Regions from separate parts of the Pseudomonas sp. AC172 genome, predicted to be linked through region 1. Evidence: riboswitches for the same ligand, from Rfam matches in the RefSeq annotation. Region 1 holds a riboswitch; each other region holds the start of a gene.
What was found. Region 1 has a riboswitch for cobalamin ahead of ACZ0A4_RS06875 (ABC transporter substrate-binding protein). Riboswitches for the same ligand answer to the same signal wherever they lie in the genome.

Region 1 (4,457 bases):
CAGTGAAATCAGCGGCGAAAAATGGGTGATGCGCGAGAAAAGTGCGCGCACCCGGCAACTGGTGGAAGAAAGCTGCAAGCGCCTCGACATCGAACTCGATTGCGTCATGCAACTGAACAGCCGCGAAGCCATCGTCCACGCCATCGTCAAGGGCATCGGCATCGGGTTTGTCTCGGCGGTCGAGTACGCCGAAACACCCGGTACCACGCCGATCACCTTTGTCGACCACCCGTTCTCTATCGAATACCACCTGTGCTGCCTCGGCATCCGCAGGAACCGGCCAGTGATTGCCGAACTGTTTGATTCGAATCCACCGCTGACCTGATCAGCATTGACCCTTGAACCGCCTACCTCATTGCCGAGGGACGGCCCACGCTTACCCGAAAACGGAGAATGACCATGCAGTACCAACAACCGACTCACCTGCAAGCCGCGATCCTCGACTGGGCCGGCACCGTTGTCGATTTCGGCTCGTTTGCGCCAACGCAGATTTTCGTCGAAGCCTTTGCCGAATTCGGCGTCGCCGTGTCGCTGGAAGAAGCGCGCGGGCCAATGGGCATGGGCAAGTGGGATCACATCCGGACCCTGTGCAACCTGCCGCAGATTGCCGAACGTTACCGCGCGGCGTTTGACCGCGTGCCGAGTGACGAGGATGTCACGGCGATCTACGAACGTTTCATGCCACTGCAGATCGAGAAAATCGCCCTGCATTCGGCGCTGATCCCTGGCGCGCTTGCAGCGATTGCCGCGTTGCGTGACAAGGGTTTGAAAATCGGTTCGTGCTCCGGATATCCAGCGGTGGTGATGGCCAAGGTTGTCGAACTCGCGCGGGAAAACGGCTATGTCGCCGATCATGTGGTCGCCACCGATGAAGTGCCGAATGGCCGGCCGCATCCGGCGCAGGCGCTGGCTAACGTGATTGCTTTGGGCATCGATGACGTGGCGGCGTGCGTCAAGGTCGATGACACCTGGCCGGGGATTCTCGAAGGTCGCAGCGCCGGCATGTGGACGGTGGCGCTGACCTCCTCAGGCAACGCACTGGGCCTGACCTATGAGCAATACAAGGCGTTGCCGTCGGATCGACTGGCGGAGGAACGTGCGCGGATCGGCAAGATGTTCGCACCTTCGCGCCCGCATTATTTGATCGACACCATCGCCGAACTGCCTGAAGTCATCGACGACATCAACGCACGCCTGGCGCGCGGCGAAACCCCGCAGTCCTGCTGAAACCTGATCGTTCCCACGCTCTGCGTGGGAACGATCAGTGGCCTCGCTCAAATCGCAGGCAAAAAAAAGCTGCCACGAATGGCAGCAGAAACTTTAAGAACACGCGATGTATTGAGGTCAGCATAGACGCCGGATAATGACAGTGTCATGACAGCCGCAAATTCATTGAACCGCCCCTGCCCCGTCATCAGGATGTCATCAAGATCACGGCAGAATCCTCGCAAACCGTCTCGCGCCTCCCGACGGGTGCTTTGCAAGGATTCCCATGAAAGACGACGCCTCGCTGTTTGCCGCGATCGACCTGGGTTCGAATGCCTTTCGCCTGATGATCGGCCAATCTGTGCGCAGCCGAAAGGGCTTGCAGATTCAGGAAGTGAAAACCCTGCGTGAGCCGGTGCGCCTCGCCGAAGGATTTGACGGTGGCGCGCTGGATGCCTTGGCGCTGGATCGCGGCTGGCAGGCATTGGCCCGGTTCGGTAAAAAGTTGCGCGGTTTCGAAGCCGGTCGAGTCCGTGCGGTGGCGACCAGTGCGGTGCGCGAGGCCGACAATGCGCAACTGTTTCTGGCCAGTGCCGAGCGGCATCTGGGTTTTCCCATCGACGTCATTTGCGGCCATGAAGAGGCGCGGCTGGTCTATGCCGGCGTGACCCACGCTTTGCCGAGCGCTGAAGATCTGCGCCTGGTGGTCGACATCGGCGGCGGCTCAACCGAGCTGATCCTCGGCCAAGGCTCGCAACCGTTGCTCACCGAAAGCATCGCCATCGGCAGCGGCACCTTGAGCACGCGCTTCTTTCGCGGCGGTGACGTGTCTGCCGGAGCGCTACAGGAGGCCGAGCGCTTCGCCATCCTGCAGTTTGAAAAGGTTGCCCGGCGCTATCGTGCTCAGGGCTGGCAGCAAACCATTGGCTCTTCCGGCACCGCGCGCATGTTGGCCAAAGTGCTCAAGGCCAATCGCCTCAACGACTACGATCAGGACGGCATCACCTACGGCGGGCTACTACGCCTGTCGTTGCTTGTGCTGAAGGTGAACAACGTCCAGCAACTGAAACTGGCCGGCCTGCAACCACACCGCCAGAGCATTCTGCCCGGCGGTCTGGTGTTGATGCTCGCGGCATTCAAAGTGTTCGGCATTGCGCAAATGCTGCCGTCGGAACCGGGCCTGCGTTTAGGCGTGTTGCACGGTTTGATGAGCCAGCACTAATCCTTGCCGCGACAGATTCGTCTCCCCTTCAGCGACTCGATCGACTACCATGCCGTCGCTGGTTCCCGAACGGGACTAATAGGGAATCCGAGGTGCTTGCTCAGTACTGATCGGAACTGCCCCCGCAACTGTAGGTGCCGAGCCTGCTCCACAACTGCCACTGGGTGAATCCCGGGAAGGCCGGAGCGAGGCGATGACGCATCAGTCAGGAGACCTGCCGGCACAGTGACTACTAACCGGCGGGGTGTCCGGGAAGGACATCGTGCCGTGCGCGTCAACGCTTGATGCCCGGCCTTGCGCTGTTTTCCTGACCGCGTTCGATGGTGTGTTTCCAGACCGTACTCTCCCGCTCCCCGTACGGTTCCCCTGGAGACTGCCCCATGCTGCTGCCCCGCATCGCCACCCTCATCACCGGCCTGACCCTTGGCGCCATGGCGCAGGCGGCACCGACTGTCTATCCGCTGACGGTGGAAAACTGCGGCAGTACCCTGACCTTCCAGCACGCCCCGACGCGCACCGTGACCATCGGCCAGGCCGGCACGGAAATGCTCTACGCCATGGGCCTGAGCGACAAAGTCGTCGGCACCTCGTTGTGGTTCAACAATGTGCTGGACAAATACATGGCGCAGAACGACAAGATCCAGCGCCTGGCCGACAACGAACCGAGTTTCGAATCGGTGATCAGCAAGCGCCCGGAACTGGTCGCCGTGGAGCTGGAATGGATGGTCGGCCCGCAAGGTGCGGTCGGCACCCGCGAGCAGTTTCATGAGCTGAAGATTCCGACCTATCTGCTGCCCTCCGATTGCGAAGCCAAGGACAACCTCGTCGGCGCCGACGGCACGCGGCTGGCGCCGTTTCGCATCGACACGATTTACAAAAGCGTGAGCCAACTGGCGCAGATCTTCGATGTGCAGGCGCGTGGCCAGCAGCTCAACGACGAACTCAAGGCCAGTCTCGCCAAATCGATTGCCACCGCCCAGGGCAAACAACTGAAGGATGCCAGCGCGCTGGTCTGGTTTTCCAGCGCACAAATGGACATCGAGCCCTTCGTGGCCGGACACAAAGGCATTCCCGATTTCATGCTCAGCACCCTCGGCGTGCGCAACGTGGTGGAATCCGATGAGGAGTGGCCAACGGTCGGCTGGGAAACCATCGCCAAGGCCAACCCGACCTTCCTCGTCATCGCGCGCATGGATCGCCGACGCTTCCCCGCTGACGACTATGAAAAGAAACTCGCCTTTCTGCACAGCGACCCGGTGACGCGCAACATGGACGCGGTGAAACACAACCGCATCATCATTCTCGACGCCATGGCCATGCAGGCGAGCCTGCGCATGTTCGATGGCATCGAGCAACTGGCCACGGCCATCAACGGCTATGACCTGTCGAAATGAATGCCAGCCTGATCCGCACGTTACTGGCCTTGGCGACCCTGTTGATTGCCGTGGTCGCGGGCGTGGCCATTGGTGAAACCTCGATTGAACCGGGCGTTGTCGTGCAAGTGCTGGCGAACAAATTGTGGGGCGCCGGGTACGCGCTGGACCCTATCGATGAAGGCATCGTCTGGAACTACCGCTTGACCCGCGCACTGGTCGCGGCCGCATGCGGCGCCGGTCTGGCGACGTGCGGGGTGATCTTGCAGTCGCTGCTGCGAAATCCGTTGGCCGATCCGTATCTGCTGGGGATTTCTGCCGGCGCCTCGACCGGAGCGGTGATGGTGGCGCTGCTCGGGGTTGGCGCCGGAATGATCTCGTTATCAGTCGGAGCCTTTGCCGGGGCAGTGACCGCATTTGTGCTGGTGATTCTGTTGGCGCGGGTCAGCGGCTCGGCGAGCGGCACCGGGCAAATCATTCTCGCGGGGATCGCCGGCTCGCAGTTGTTCAACGCGCTGACGGCGTTTCTGATCACCCGCTCGGCCAGCTCCGAGCAGGCACGCGGGATCATGTTCTGGCTGCTGGGCAATCTCGGTGGCGTGCGCTGGCCATCGGTGTGGCTGGCGGTGCCGGTCGCGTTGTTGGGGTTGGTCGTG
Region 2 (4,457 bases), 760 kb from region 1:
ATCGGTATCAGCGACGTAAAGATCGTTGCCGACCAGCGTCATCCCGAACGGCGAGTTGAGGTTCTGCAGGAACACCGTGCGTGTTTCCGCGACGCCATCGTGATCGGTGTCACGCAGCAAGGTGATGCGGTTCGGACTCGGCACGCCCGCGCCAGCCTTGCCCATGACCTTCTTCATCACCCAGCCGCGAATGCCGCTGCTGTCGTCAGGCTTTGGCGGGGCATTGGTTTCCGCTACCAGCACGTCGCCGTTGGGCAACACGTAGAGCCAGCGCGGATGGTCGAGGCCTTCGGCGAATGCTGCGACCTGGGTGCCGGTGGCGGCTGTCGGTTTAGCGCCCTCGGGCCAGCCGATCGCCGGGGCGATGTTCACCGTCGGGATCAGGGTCTTGTTCGGTTCGGGCAGCTTGGGTGACGGGCCGGTGCCGTCGGAGACTTGCAGGCTGGAGGATTCACCGCAGGCGGCGAGCCCTCCGGCGAAGGCGATGACAAAAACGAGCTGGGGCTTGCGCATTGCTGATCTTCCCTATGAATGCATTCCTAATCATAGAGGAGGGCGCAAGCCCGATGGTTCAACTGCTCAGCCGCGGGCTTCCTTGAACAGCACGGCGATGCCTGGGTGATAGTTGCCGGTTTCGCTGCGCAATTTGCGATAGGCATAGGGGAAATACCAGGCGACCGCGCAGGTGTGTTCCTTTTGCAGATCGTCGACCATGTCCTGCAACTCTTCGGGGCTGGCGCTGTGCTGGGCTTTTTGCGGCGCGACAAACAGGCAGCCAAGCTTGAGGTCGCTGGCATAGCTGATGCGTTTGGCGTCGTTGGTGATGTCCAGCAAGGCTTGAGTCAGATTCAGGTTGGTAACCTTTGGCCAGCGCTGGGTGGCCTGGATAAAGGCGCGGTCTTCGGCACCGGCCAGAAACAGATCGGCGCGGGCGTTGCGCTCGCCTTCTTCATTCTGTTTGCGCGTGGCGGTGTCGTTCAAAGTGACCAGCTCAGCCATCCAGGCTGCGGCCGAGAGCAATCCGAGATTGGCTTTCTCGTCATGCCAGTAAGGCGTGTCGCTGTCGCCGCGTACGGCGTTGTAACGGTCGATACAGTCAAACCAGCGTTCAAGCACCGGGCGCAGGAATTCCAGGCGCGGGTTGCTGATGATCATGCCTTGCATCGTCATCATCCTTTATTGTTGTGGTGGGCTTTTCGGGAAAAGCATGGCTCTTTGATATCATTTGTATCAGTGTGGCACAAGATTGGCGTCGGATAATTGATCGGCGGCAGTTATTCGCCCGATGGCCGCCTCTTTAATTGACGCTCCATCCCCAACCCTCTAACCTTCGCGGCTTGTTTCAGGTGCTCTGTGACCTGCGTCGACAGAGTGAAACAGGGAAGCCGGTGAGGGTTGTCTTCGCACGAAGAACCACCACGATCCCGGCGCTGCCCCCGCAACGGTAAATGAGTGAACACTGCGTCGAATGCCACTGCTCAAAGCGGGAAGGCGCGCAGTCAGGCCAACGCCGCTCATGAGCCCGGAGACCGGCCTGATCCATCCAGCGGCATCACGGTGGGCGATGCCAGGCTTTTTGCCGTCTATTCTTGTGCCTGCCCGCCGTTATCCAGCCTCAACGGAGAGCTCCCCCATGACTGATTCCCCCGAGCGCGACGAACGCCATCTGGCGCGTATGCAGCGCAAAAAAGCCGTGATCGACGAACGCATCGCCAACTCGCCTGACGAGTGCGGCCTGGTGCTGGTGCTGACCGGCAACGGCAAAGGCAAAAGCAGCTCGGCGTTCGGCATGCTCGCCCGCGCCATGGGCCACGGCATGCAGTGCGGTGTGGTGCAGTTCATCAAGGGCCGCAACAGCACCGGCGAAGAGTTGTTTTTCCGCCGTTTCCCCGAGCAAGTGCGTTTCCACGTGATGGGCGAAGGTTTCACTTGGGAAACCCAGGATCGTCAGCGCGACATCGCCGCCGCCGAAGCCGCGTGGGCAGTCTCGCGTGAACTGCTGCGTGATCCGTCGATCGGTCTGGTGGTGCTCGACGAACTGAACATCGCCCTCAAGCACGGCTACCTCGATCTCGATCAGGTGCTCAGCGATTTGCAGGCGCGTCCGCCGATGCAGCACGTGATCGTCACCGGTCGCGCGGCCAAGCCGGAAATGATCGAGATGGGCGATACCGTCACCGAAATGGGCATGCTCAAACACGCCTTCCAGGCCGGCATCAAAGCGCAGAAAGGCGTCGAACTTTGAATCAACCACGTCACTGCCCGGCGGTCCTCATCGCCGCGCCGGCCTCCGGTCAGGGCAAGACCACCGTTACCGCCGCGCTCGCCCGTTTGCATCGCAATCAGGGGCGCGTGGTACGCGTGTTCAAATGCGGCCCGGATTTCCTTGATCCGATGATTCTCGAGCGCGCCAGCGGTGCGCCGGTGTATCAACTGGACATGTGGATGGTCGGTGAGCAGGAAAGTCGTCGTCTGTTGTGGGAAGCCGCTGCCGAGGCCGATCTGATTCTGATCGAAGGCGTGATGGGCCTGTTCGACGGTACGCCTTCCAGCGCTGATCTGGCGCGGCATTTCGGTGTGCCGGTGCTCGGCGTGATTGATGGGACGGCGATGGCGCAGACCTTTGGTGCGTTGGCACTGGGTCTGGCGAGGTATCAGCCGGATCTGCCGTTTGCCGGTGTGCTGGCCAATCGTGTCGGAACTTTGCGACATGCGCAATTGCTCGAAGGCAGTCTCACTGAAGGCCTGCGCTGGTACGGCGCGTTGTCCCGCGAAACGGGTATCGAACTGCCGAGCCGGCATCTCGGCCTGGTGCAGGCCAGCGAGCTGAATGACCTCGATGTGCGTCTCGACGCGGCTGCCGACGCTCTCGCCAGCAGCTGTGAGGTAGCGCTGCCACCGGCGGTTGAGTTCGCCGCGCCTGACGTCATCGCTGTCGAGCCACTGCTCAAGAATGTACGAATTGCCGTCGCCCATGATGAGGCGTTTGCCTTCACCTACGGCGCGAGTCTCGATCTGTTGCGGGCGATGGGCGCCGAGCTGAGTTTCTTCTCGCCGATCCGCGACACGCAATTGCCTGAGGCGGACAGCCTGTATTTGCCCGGTGGGTATCCGGAACTGCACCACGTTGCGTTGTCGCAGAACACCGCGATGGTTGAAGCGATCCGTGCGCATCATGCGGCAGGGAAACCGTTGCTCGCTGAGTGTGGCGGCATGCTGTACCTGCTGGATTCTTTGACCGACGTTGAAGGAACTCGCGCCGAATTGATCGGGCTGCTTAAAGGCGACGCGGTGATGCAGAAGCGTCTGGCCGCATTGGCGTTGCAAGCGGTTGATCTGCCGGAAGGTTCGCTGCGTGGGCACACTTATCATCATTCGCTGACGAAGACTGAGTTGACGCCGATTGCGCGTGGCTTGAGTCCGAATGGTGGGCGCGGTGCCGAGGCGGTTTATCGGGAAGGGCGGATGACGGCGTCGTACGTGCACTTTTATTTCCCGTCGAATCCGACTGCGATTGCCGCATTGTTTGCGCCAGACCGTGAGGCCGCCTTCGCGAGCAAGCTCGCTCCCACAGGGGATCGTGTTTCTTGAGCAAGCACCCCGTCCAATGTGGGAGCGAGCTTGCTCGCGAAGAGGTCATGACAGACAACGCATTCTCCGAAGCCGAACGCGAAGCGGTTTACAGAGCCATCGCCGAACGCCGCGACATGCGCCACTTCACCGGCGGCAGCGTCGAACCGGAGCTGTTGCGCCGACTTTTGGAAGCCGCCCACCAGGCCCCAAGCGTCGGCCTGATGCAGCCCTGGCGTTTCATCCGCATCAGCGACCGAACTTTACGCGGGCAGATCCAGAACCTCGTCGAAGAAGAGCGCGTGCGCACCGCTGAAGCCCTCGGCGAGCGCAGTGACGAGTTCATGAAACTCAAGGTCGAGGGCATCCATGACTGCGCCGAAGTGCTGGTCGCCGCGTTAATGGACGATCGCGAAAAACACATCTTTGGTCGCCGCACGCTGCCGGAAATGGACATGGCCTCGCTGTCCTGCGCGATCCAGAACCTGTGGCTGGCCTCGCGCGCCGAAGGCCTCGGCATGGGCTGGGTTTCGTTGTTCGAGCCGCAGGCACTGGCGGATCTGTTGAGGTTGCCCGCAGGCGCCAAGCCGCTGGCCGTTATTTGCCTGGGCCCGGTCAAGGAATTCTATCCGGCGCCGATGCTGGTACTCGAAGGGTGGGCGCAGGCGCGGCCGCTCAATGAGTTGCTGTACGAAAATTATTGGGGAGTGAGTCAATGAGTGTGGCGTTGTTGAGTGTCGCCGCAGTGGCGCTGGATGCGCTGCTCGGTGAACCGAAACGCTGGCATCCGCTGGTGGCGTTCGGCAATTTCGCCGGGCGCATCGAGCAACGTTTCAACGCCGGTGGCCGGGGCTGGCGCAGCCATGGCGTGACCGCGTGGGTGATCG
Region 3 (4,457 bases), 940 kb from region 1:
AGGTTTTCCACCAACAGGCTCACGCGGTGTTGGTGGGCGTTGTCGAGGTAGCGATAGGCATCGGCGTCGACCACCGAATAGTTGCCGTATTCGACTTGTTTCGAGCTTTTGATATCGCGGATATAACGAATCGCACCGCCAGCGCCCCACAGACGATTTTCCGATTCATAGCCCACCCGCGAACGGGCGAAGAAGCTCGGAATATCATTGATGGTCACACCAGTGCGCGACTCGGTGAGGTTGCGGGTCATGTCGGCTTGCAGGCTCCACTGCTCATTGAGCGCGAGCTTGGCGTCGGCCTCGAAACCGCGCATCTGGATCGTGCCTTCGCCGTTGACCCACTGAATGTCATCGAGGGTGATCAGGTCGTCGATCTTGCGTTTGAACAGGGTCACGCTGGCGCTGAATTCACGGTTGAGCAAAAAGCCTTTGTAGTCGACACCCAGTTCGGCGTTGCGGCTTTTTTCCGGCTTCAGGTTGCGGTTGCCGATCTCGTCGCCCGGCTCGTTGACGAACAGTTGCTCGGCGTTCGGCAGTTTGTAGGCGCTGCCGTATTGGCCACGCACCGACCAGTTGTCGTTGAGGTCATACAGCGAAGTGAGCATGCCAACGGTGGCGCTGTCACCGCCGCCCATGGCTTCGTGGCGCATGCCGATACTCGGGTGCCAGTCGGGCAGGGCGTCGATCTGCGGGCGCAGTTGCGTGTAGAGCGCATGGGCTTCGGCCTTGTCGTTATCGATGATCAGCACATCGTCCTGGCCCTTGAACCATTGGTTGTCAGTGCCGAACACCAGCACATGGCCACCGGGCAATTCTGCCTTGCCTTCAGCCTGCACGCCCCAGTCGGTGAAGCCCCAATTGTCGTTGTGGTTGATGACTCTGGTTCCGCCGCCCTCGACGTTGTTGACGCGGGTGTAGCGCGTGTCCCAGTCGTTGATATGGCCTTTGACGAAGTAGCTCAGGCGCTCATTAATGGTCTGCTCAAAGGTCGCCGTGGCGATCTGCTGCACGCGGTCGTTGGTGGTGTTGTGGTTGTCGACCGGGCGGGCGAAGTCGAGGTTGGCGTCGGCGTATTGGTAGAACAGTTCGAGCCGCGAATCATCGCCAAACGACTGAATCGCCTTGCCGCCGAAGGTGGTGACTTCGTAGGCGCGGTTCTTCTCGCTGACGTTTTTCATGTCGCGGTTGCGATACGGCTGGTAACCGTCGGAGACGTTGTGGCTGACATACGCCAGCAAACCGAGATCGCCGAAACCGTTAGTGAAGATGTTCTCGACGCGGGCGTCTTCGGTAGTGCCGCCAAAGCTGTCCACGCCCAGGTTCACTTCGCCGGAGGCTTTGCGCGACTGCGGGCTGCGGGTGACGATGTTGATCACACCGGAAACGGCCTGAGTGCCGAACAACAGGCTCTGGCCACCCTTGAGCACTTCGATGCGCTCGATGGCATTGGCCGGCAGGGTGTCCAGATAGAGGCCGCCGTACAGACGATTGTTCAGGCGCACGCCGTCAAGCAGGATCAGCGTGTCGTCGTTGCGCCCGCCCAGCAGCGAATAGGTGCCGTAGTCGAACGGTCCGTTTTTCGGCGCCACGTACAGGCCGGGGATGAACATCTGCATCACGCGGCTGACATCGGCGCTGGGGCCGGCGCGCTCGATCTGTTCGCGGCTGACGATCTCGACCTTGCTGCCGAACTTCGCCATGTCGGCGACCGTGGTGGACTCCACCGACGGTGCGGAAACGATTTGCTGATTGAGTTCCAGTGGCGCGTCATCCGCCAGCAGCAGGGGGCTGAACAGACAGCCGAACAGAAAGGTTGGAGCCGAGGTGTAGAAAGGTCGAATCATTGTCTTCTCGAAAAGGATCTTCGCAGAAGAGCATGCAGGAGAAGGCATCGCGCACAGCCAATACCGGCCCATGCCCGCCCACCGCAGGATTTTGCCAAACGAAATTTCAGGCCGGTCTCCGGGCTCGCGCGTATCGAGGCTTTCACCTTCCCATGGCCGTGCGGCCACAGTGGTGTATCGAAAACATCACGCGCATACCGTTGCGGGGGCAGCACCGGACTTGTTCGAAAAGAACGTACCGGTTTCCCGTTTCACCCCATGCACGGCGGCATGGGACACCTGAAACTGGGCGGCATCTGAACATTCGACAGACCGTTCGTCAACTTGCATGCGTGCGTACTCCTCTAGCCATTGTGGGAGCGAGCTTGCTCGCGAAGGCGTAGTGTCAATCAACAATGATGTAACTGATCCGGCCTCTTCGCGAGCAAGCTCGCTCCCACAGGATCTCTGCTCTGCATTAAAAACAGGTCGAGGTCGCACTTGGTCGTTTGATAGGTGAAGGTTTAAAGTTCACTTCAAGTTCAATTACGGCTCAGGTCAATCATGAAAATCGGTGAACTGGCAAAAATCAGCGGTCTGGCGCCTTCGCGCATCCGCTTCTATGAGGCGAGCGGGCTGATCAAGTCGGTCGGGCGCAAGGCCAACGGTTATCGCGACTATGCCCCGGAAACCGAGTGGATCCTGCAGATCATCACCGGTGCACAAGCGGCAGGGTTTTCCCTCGAGGAAATCCGCCAGTTACTGCCGGTGAACGCGCAGGACTGGCAGCACGAAGAAATGCTGGTCGGGCTCAAACGCAAGGTCGAAGAAATCGAAATCCTCCAGCAACGCCTGGCGCATAACAAGGCGCAGCTGTTGCGGGTCATTCACGGCATCGAGAGCAAACCCGCCGACGTCGGCTGTGCCGACAACGCGCAGTTGCTGATCAACCAGATGCGCGAGGAGAAGGCCGCTACGGGCAAATAATCACAGTTGATAAAAAGGCCTTGACCTTAAAGTTGGCTTTAATCTTATGGTTGTCCCACGCCCAATCGAGGACTCCTCATGAACGTGTTCGACAACCTGCAACTCCCCAACGGTTCAACCATCAAGAACCGCATCGCCAAAGCCGCCATGGAAGAAAACATGGCCGACGCCGATCAGGCACCTTCGCAAGAACTGATGCGCCTGTATCAAGCCTGGGCCGATGGTGGTGCCGGACTGTTGATCACTGGCAACGTCATGGTCGACGGCCGCGCGATGACCGGGCCGGGCGGCGTGGTGCTGCAGGATGACCGGCAATTGGCCAGGTTCAAGCGCTGGGCACAGATTGGCCGATCGGGCGGCGCGCAGTTCTGGCTGCAGATCAACCATCCCGGCCGACAGATGCAGGCCAATCTCGGGCAGAAAACCTGGGCGCCATCAGCGGTTCCGCTGAACATGGGCAGCCTGTCCAAACACTTCGCCACGCCCCACGCGATGACCGCCAGCGTGATCGCTGACGTCATCCAGCGTTTCGCCCGCAGCGCACAGCTTGGCGAGCAGGCCGGCTTCACCGGTGTGGAAATCCACGCCGCCCATGGCTATTTGTTGAGTCAGTTCCTGTCGCCGTTGACCAATCAGCGCACGGACGAGTGGGGCGGGTCGCTGGAGAACCGCGCGCGGCTGTTGCTGGACATCGTCAAGGCTGTGCGTGCACTGGTTTCAGCGGAGTTTGCGGTGGCGGTGAAACTCAATTCCGCCGACTTCCAACGCGGCGGCTTCAGCGCCGATGACGCGCGACAAGTCGTCGAATGGCTCAACGATCTGGGTGTGGATCTGGTCGAGTTGTCCGGCGGCAGCTACGAAGCCCCGGCCATGCAGGGCGAAGCACGGGACGGCCGCACCTTGGCGCGCGAGGCGTACTTCGTCGAGTTCGCCCAGGACATCCAGAAAGTCGCGCGGATGCCGGTGATGGTCACGGGCGGCGTGCGTCGTCGGCCCATTGCGGAAATGGTCGTTAACAGTGGCGTGGACATGGTCGGCATCGGCACGGCGCTGGCCATCGATCCGAACCTGCCGCGTGACTGGCTGCTGGGCAAGGACAGTGCCCCCGAGCTGCCGCCGATCACCTGGAAGAACAAGGCCATGGCGTCGCTGGCCAACATGGCGGTGGTCAAGTTCCAGTTGCGCAAACTCAGTCAGGCGAAAACACCCGATCCGCACGTGTCACCGCTGCGCGCGCTGATCATGCAACAAATCGGCAACGCCTTGCGTACCCGCCAGTACCGCAAGTGGGTGGCGAGCAACTGATCTGAATGGCTTGCTGACGTTCGGCCCTATATCCTGCACGCCTGTTTGATGGATTGATTTAGGGAAGAGTTGCATGCCGTTCAGGGTGATGGTGGTTGGTGGTTACGGAAACTTCGGCAGCATTGTGTGCCGGCATCTGGCGCTGATGCCGGACATCGGCCTGGTGCTCTCGGGCCGTGATCCGCGCAAGTTGCAGCGCAAAGTCGATGAGCTGAACAGCCAATCGGGCAACGTCTGCGAAGGCTGGTGTGGCGATGCCATGGGCAGCGAGTTCAAAGCCGCATTGCGGGCGCTGAACATTCAGTTGGTCGTGCACACTGGCGGGCCGTTTCAGGGGCAAAC
Region 4 (4,457 bases), 190 kb from region 1:
GACAGCCCGGTCAACGAGCGTATAAACTACTATCTGCAAACCGAAATCAACCCGGGGCTGGCCAGCCACGGCGGTCAGGTCAGCCTGATTGATGTGGTTGAAGACGGCATCGCCGTTCTGCAGTTCGGTGGCGGTTGCCAGGGCTGCGGCCAGGCGGACGTGACCTTGAAGGAAGGTATCGAGCGCACGCTGCTCGAGCGCATTCCTGAGCTGAAAGGCGTTCGCGACGTGACCGACCACACGCAGAAAGAAAACGCCTACTACTAAGGTGTTCGCTGCGGACATGAAAAACGGCGCCCCGTGAGCGCCGTTTTTTTATGCGTAAGTTTTGCTTAAGCCTTCGCGAGCAAGCTCGCTCCCACATTCGATCGCATTACAAATGTGGGAGCGAGCTTGCTCGCGAAGGGGTCTTCATGGGCGATAGAGATGCGCATGCCCCGCGCGATACAACGATGACTCGCTGAACACCTCACTGCCCAACACCCGCCCAACCAGAATCAACGCGGTACGCCGAAACCCTTTGGCTTCAACCTTCGCGGCAATATCCGCCAGCGTCCCCACCACCCAATCCTGATCTGGCCACGTCGCCCGGTGAATCACCGCGATCGGGCAGTCGGCGCCGTAATGCGGCAACAGTTCCACCAGAATCTTCTCCAGATGGTTGACCCCCAGATGAATCGCCATGGTCGCGCCATGCTGGGCCAGACTGCCCAGTTCCTCACCGGCCGGCATCGCGGTTTTATCGGCGTAGCGGGTCAGAATCACGCTTTGCGAGACGCCCGGCAACGTCAGTTCCGCACCGAGCAACGCGGCGCAGGCTGCCGTCGCCGTCACCCCGGGAATGATCTCAAATGGAATGTTCAGCTCGCGCAGACAGCGAATCTGCTCACCGATCGCGCCATACAGGCTCGGATCGCCGGAATGCACTCGTGCCACATCCTGACCTTTGCCATGCGCGGTTTTGATCAGTTCGATGATTTGTTCCAAGTGCAATTCAGCACTGTTGATCACCGTCTCCGCTTGATGCCCTTCGAGCACCGCCGCCGGCACCAACGAACCTGCATAGATAATCACCGGGCAACTGCGGATCAGCCGCTGGCCTTTGACGGTGATCAATTCCGGGTCGCCAGGGCCGGCGCCGATGAAGTAGACGGTCATTGTTAAATCCTTGGAAAAGAGGCGCAACAACGCTTCAGATGAAGATTGCTCATGATCAATGGCGGGGATTATCGGGATTTTACGCCGCGCCGGCCAATGCCAACGTTGCCTGAGCGTACTTCTGCCGGGAAATCAGCAGTTTTGCCGGTGCCTGAATCAGTTGTTCGGCGAGTGCCAACGCTGCACTTTCCGCTACGCCGTAGCAACCGGTGCGTTCGTAGGCGATTTGCGAATGGTGGCTGAGTCGTTGCTGATAACTGGCCAGTTCTTCACTGCTGAAATACAGCAAAGGCAAAGCCAGTTGTGCGGCAAGTTCTTGCAGGCCTGGCTCGTCGCGCTTCAAGTCGATGCTGGCCAACGCCTTGACCGCTTGGAGCTCGATACGGTGTGCCTGTAAGGCTTGGTCAAGCAATGCGCGCAGCGTGCTGGCCGGGCAGCCGCGCTGGCAGCCCAGGCCGACGACGAAGGTCGGCGCTGCGCTGTCAGCGGTCATGCGTGGTATTGGCCATCGCTTTTGCGGCGGAACAACCAGGCGCTGATCAGGCCGAGGGCCAGCCAGAACGCCACGTTGGTCAACTGCGAAGCGATTTTGAACTGGGCTTCCAGTGCTTCGGGCGCGAGCATCGAATGCACTTGCGGCTGCGGTGCGCCAATGACGTGTGGGACAGCAAGGATGGCCACACCGAGGACTTTCATCAGCCAGTGCCGGCTGAACGCAATCAGCGACAGGCCGACGGCGGTCGAAGCGGCAGTACCGATCCACCAGATCTGGCGCGAAGCCAGATCAGCGGCAGCGGTGCCCGGCAACTCAGGTGGCAGACCCATCGTCGGTGCCAGTACGAATGTCGCGTAACCGGCCAGGCCCCAGAGCAGGCCTTGCGAGGTTTTGGTCGGGGCGCGCAGGGTGTACAGGCCTGCGAGCATCAGGGCGAAACCCACTGCAACCACCAGATTGCCGCCAGTAGTCGAGACCACGCGCTGCCAGCCGTCTTCCGGCTCCCAGGCTTCGGCGTCGTGGGTGTGCGCAGCGGTGCCTGCGGCGTGTTCGTGAACTTCTGCAACAGGTTCGGCTTTCTCGAATGTCTCGGCCTGGAGAATCAGCGGAGATACCCAGAAGCTTTGCAACAGAGTGAGGAGCAGGGCGGCCAGCAGACCGGTGAAACCTGCGGTTTGCGCAATACGCTTGATCATGTCGGCAGGTCTCAGTGGCACGGGAACGCGGCGCTGTGGCGGGTATCGTGGGCGGCGTTGTGCACCGCTTCGATGTGCGAGAAACCGGCGAAGTAGACCAGGCTGGCGCCGAGGATCGACGCAAAGATCGCGGCGGTCAGGCGTTGGCTCAGGGTGGTGGTGCTGGAAATTTTGTCCGTGTTGCTGCCGGTGCTGCTGATGATCGACATGGCGCTTCCCTCTGGAATGTCAGTGGGTGAATCGAGCGCATGAAAACCCCTGCGGGTCGGGCTCGCAGAGGTTCGAACAGCGCCCGCCCACCGCGGGTTTGTTATGTTCAGCGACGCACAAAGTGCGGGCTGTGTGTTGCGGGCCGGTCTCCGGGCTCACGAGGGGTTGGCGTCAGGCCGACCTGTAAGCGTCACCTTCCCATGCCGTACCGGCACAGTGGTTTTGACGCTTCGCTCGCTTACCGTTGCGGGGGCAGCACCGGACTGACATGGGCTTGAGTAAAGCACATGATTCACCGGTTTCCCGTTTCACCCTGTGAAGGGCACCCGTAACAAGTTGTGTAGGAGAGCATGGGGGTGGGGTTTTGGTCAATTTTTGGGTGTATATCCGTTGCTGTGGGTGCTGCTGATTAGGGTTCCGCCCTTACGGCGGGTCACTTTTGGCAAACGCCCCAAAAGTAACCAAAAGGTCTTCGCCCTGACGTTCGGCCCGCTCGCTAAAGCTCGGGGTTCCTTCGCTCCGGGAACGATCCGGGCGCAGCGTCTCCGGTTTGCTTCGCTGCACCTACTCCCGCTGTGTTTGACTTCGCCAAACGGTCGCTGCGCTCCCACCCCCGGATCAATCCCTCCACTCAGCCTGCCGACGGGCTCCGAGATCAAGATCAAGAGCAGGCGAGCTGACACTCGGCCTATTGAGTGGTGAGGAACGGGTGTACGGCGTTATTTTTGTGTTGGATTCGCCCCTCACCCCAGCCCTCTCCCGAGGGAGAGGGGGCCGATTTGTGGGCTTTTCAGAACCTGAGTTCAACTCGGTATTTCACGTCGGCGTTGCTCTCCCAAACACCGGGATCAGTCCCCTCTCCCTCCGGGAGTGTATGTACCGGAGACATGGTGGACGGGTGTTCGGAGACATGGTGGACACTTTTTAATAGACACATTGCTCATCACCGAGGAGATGACCTGTGTCCTGGGAAGAGGTGTCCACCGTGCAGCTTCGTTCAGAATTCGTGCTTTTGGCTCGGCAAGAAGGGGCCAATGTTCGGCAGCTTTGCCGTCGATTCAATATCAGCCCAAGCACTGCCTACAAATGGCTCAGCAGGTTTGAAAATCTCGGTGCGCAAGGGTTGATCGATCAGTCTCGACGACCAAAGACGTCACCCAAACGCTGCGCTGAAGAGGTTGAGCAGCAGATTTTGACCCTGAGTCAGGAGTACGCCGCTTGGGGCGCTCGCAAGCTCAAGCGTGTGTTGGAAGACGACGGCAAAGTGATGCCCTCTGTCAGCACCGTGCATGCGGTTTTACAACGTCATTCGCGGGTTGATCCAAAGGCTGCCGAGGTCAAACCGTTTATCCGGTTCGAGCACGAGGAGCCCAACGATCTTTGGCAGATCGACTTCAAGGGCCATATCAGCCTGAGCCACGGACGTTGCCATCCGCTGACGATACTGGACGATCACTCGCGGTTCTCACTGTGCATCGCTGCGTGCGCCAATGAGCAGCGCCGAACCGTCCAGGAGCAACTAATGCGGGCCTTTCGGCTCTACGGTCTGCCTCTGCGCATGACGATGGACAACGGTTCGCCATGGGGTGACCAGACCGGCGTTTATACCGCGCTGGAGGTCTGGCTGATGAGCCAGGGCATCAAGGTCGGCCACTCCCGACCTTATCACCCGCAAACCCAGGGAAAGCTGGAGCGCTTCCACCGCAGCCTGAAAAGGGAAGTCCTGCAAGGCCATCCCTTCACCGATCTGGACGATGCACAACGGGCGTTTGATATCTGGCGTGAGATTTACAACCAGAAGCGTCCGCATCAAGCGTTGAACATGCAGGTTCCTGCTACTCGCTACAGCAGCAGCCCACGGGAATATCAGGAGCAACCGGCGGCGCCGGAGTACGACG

Region 2: it holds a riboswitch for cobalamin, as region 1 does, so the genes downstream of both, cobO (cob(I)yrinic acid a,c-diamide adenosyltransferase) here and ACZ0A4_RS06875 (ABC transporter substrate-binding protein) in region 1, are expected to answer to the same signal.
Region 3: it holds a riboswitch for cobalamin, as region 1 does, so the genes downstream of both, ACZ0A4_RS10900 (TonB-dependent receptor plug domain-containing protein) here and ACZ0A4_RS06875 (ABC transporter substrate-binding protein) in region 1, are expected to answer to the same signal.
Region 4: it holds a riboswitch for cobalamin, as region 1 does, so the genes downstream of both, ACZ0A4_RS07630 (CbtB domain-containing protein) here and ACZ0A4_RS06875 (ABC transporter substrate-binding protein) in region 1, are expected to answer to the same signal.

Annotation. Positions count from the first base shown of each region.
Region 1 is NZ_OZ409868.1:1,496,718-1,501,174, reverse strand. Features, by position in the region: gene ACZ0A4_RS06890 (LysR substrate-binding domain-containing protein) at 1-325, shown strand, start outside; gene phnX (phosphonoacetaldehyde hydrolase) at 400-1,227, shown strand; gene ACZ0A4_RS06880 (Ppx/GppA phosphatase family protein) at 1,493-2,428, shown strand; cobalamin riboswitch at 2,471-2,664, shown strand; gene ACZ0A4_RS06875 (ABC transporter substrate-binding protein) at 2,809-3,822, shown strand; gene ACZ0A4_RS06870 (FecCD family ABC transporter permease) at 3,819-4,457, shown strand, end outside.
Region 2 is NZ_OZ409868.1:737,779-742,235, forward strand. Features, by position in the region: gene ACZ0A4_RS03475 (PQQ-dependent sugar dehydrogenase) at 1-513, opposite strand, end outside; gene ACZ0A4_RS03480 (hypothetical protein) at 580-1,164, opposite strand; cobalamin riboswitch at 1,328-1,552, shown strand; gene cobO (cob(I)yrinic acid a,c-diamide adenosyltransferase) at 1,634-2,245, shown strand; gene ACZ0A4_RS03490 (cobyrinate a,c-diamide synthase) at 2,242-3,591, shown strand; gene bluB (5,6-dimethylbenzimidazole synthase) at 3,639-4,289, shown strand; gene cbiB (adenosylcobinamide-phosphate synthase CbiB) at 4,286-4,457, shown strand, end outside.
Region 3 is NZ_OZ409868.1:2,434,766-2,439,222, reverse strand. Features, by position in the region: gene ACZ0A4_RS10900 (TonB-dependent receptor plug domain-containing protein) at 1-1,844, opposite strand, end outside; cobalamin riboswitch at 1,937-2,142, opposite strand; gene ACZ0A4_RS10895 (MerR family transcriptional regulator) at 2,388-2,810, shown strand; gene ACZ0A4_RS10890 (NADH:flavin oxidoreductase/NADH oxidase family protein) at 2,889-4,115, shown strand; gene ACZ0A4_RS10885 (saccharopine dehydrogenase family protein) at 4,189-4,457, shown strand, end outside.
Region 4 is NZ_OZ409868.1:1,687,526-1,691,982, forward strand. Features, by position in the region: gene nfuA (Fe-S biogenesis protein NfuA) at 1-267, shown strand, start outside; gene cobM (precorrin-4 C(11)-methyltransferase) at 412-1,158, opposite strand; gene ACZ0A4_RS07620 (cobalamin biosynthesis protein) at 1,238-1,651, opposite strand; gene ACZ0A4_RS07625 (CbtA family protein) at 1,648-2,349, opposite strand; gene ACZ0A4_RS07630 (CbtB domain-containing protein) at 2,361-2,558, opposite strand; cobalamin riboswitch at 2,683-2,904, opposite strand; gene ACZ0A4_RS07635 (IS481 family transposase) at 3,521-4,457, shown strand, end outside.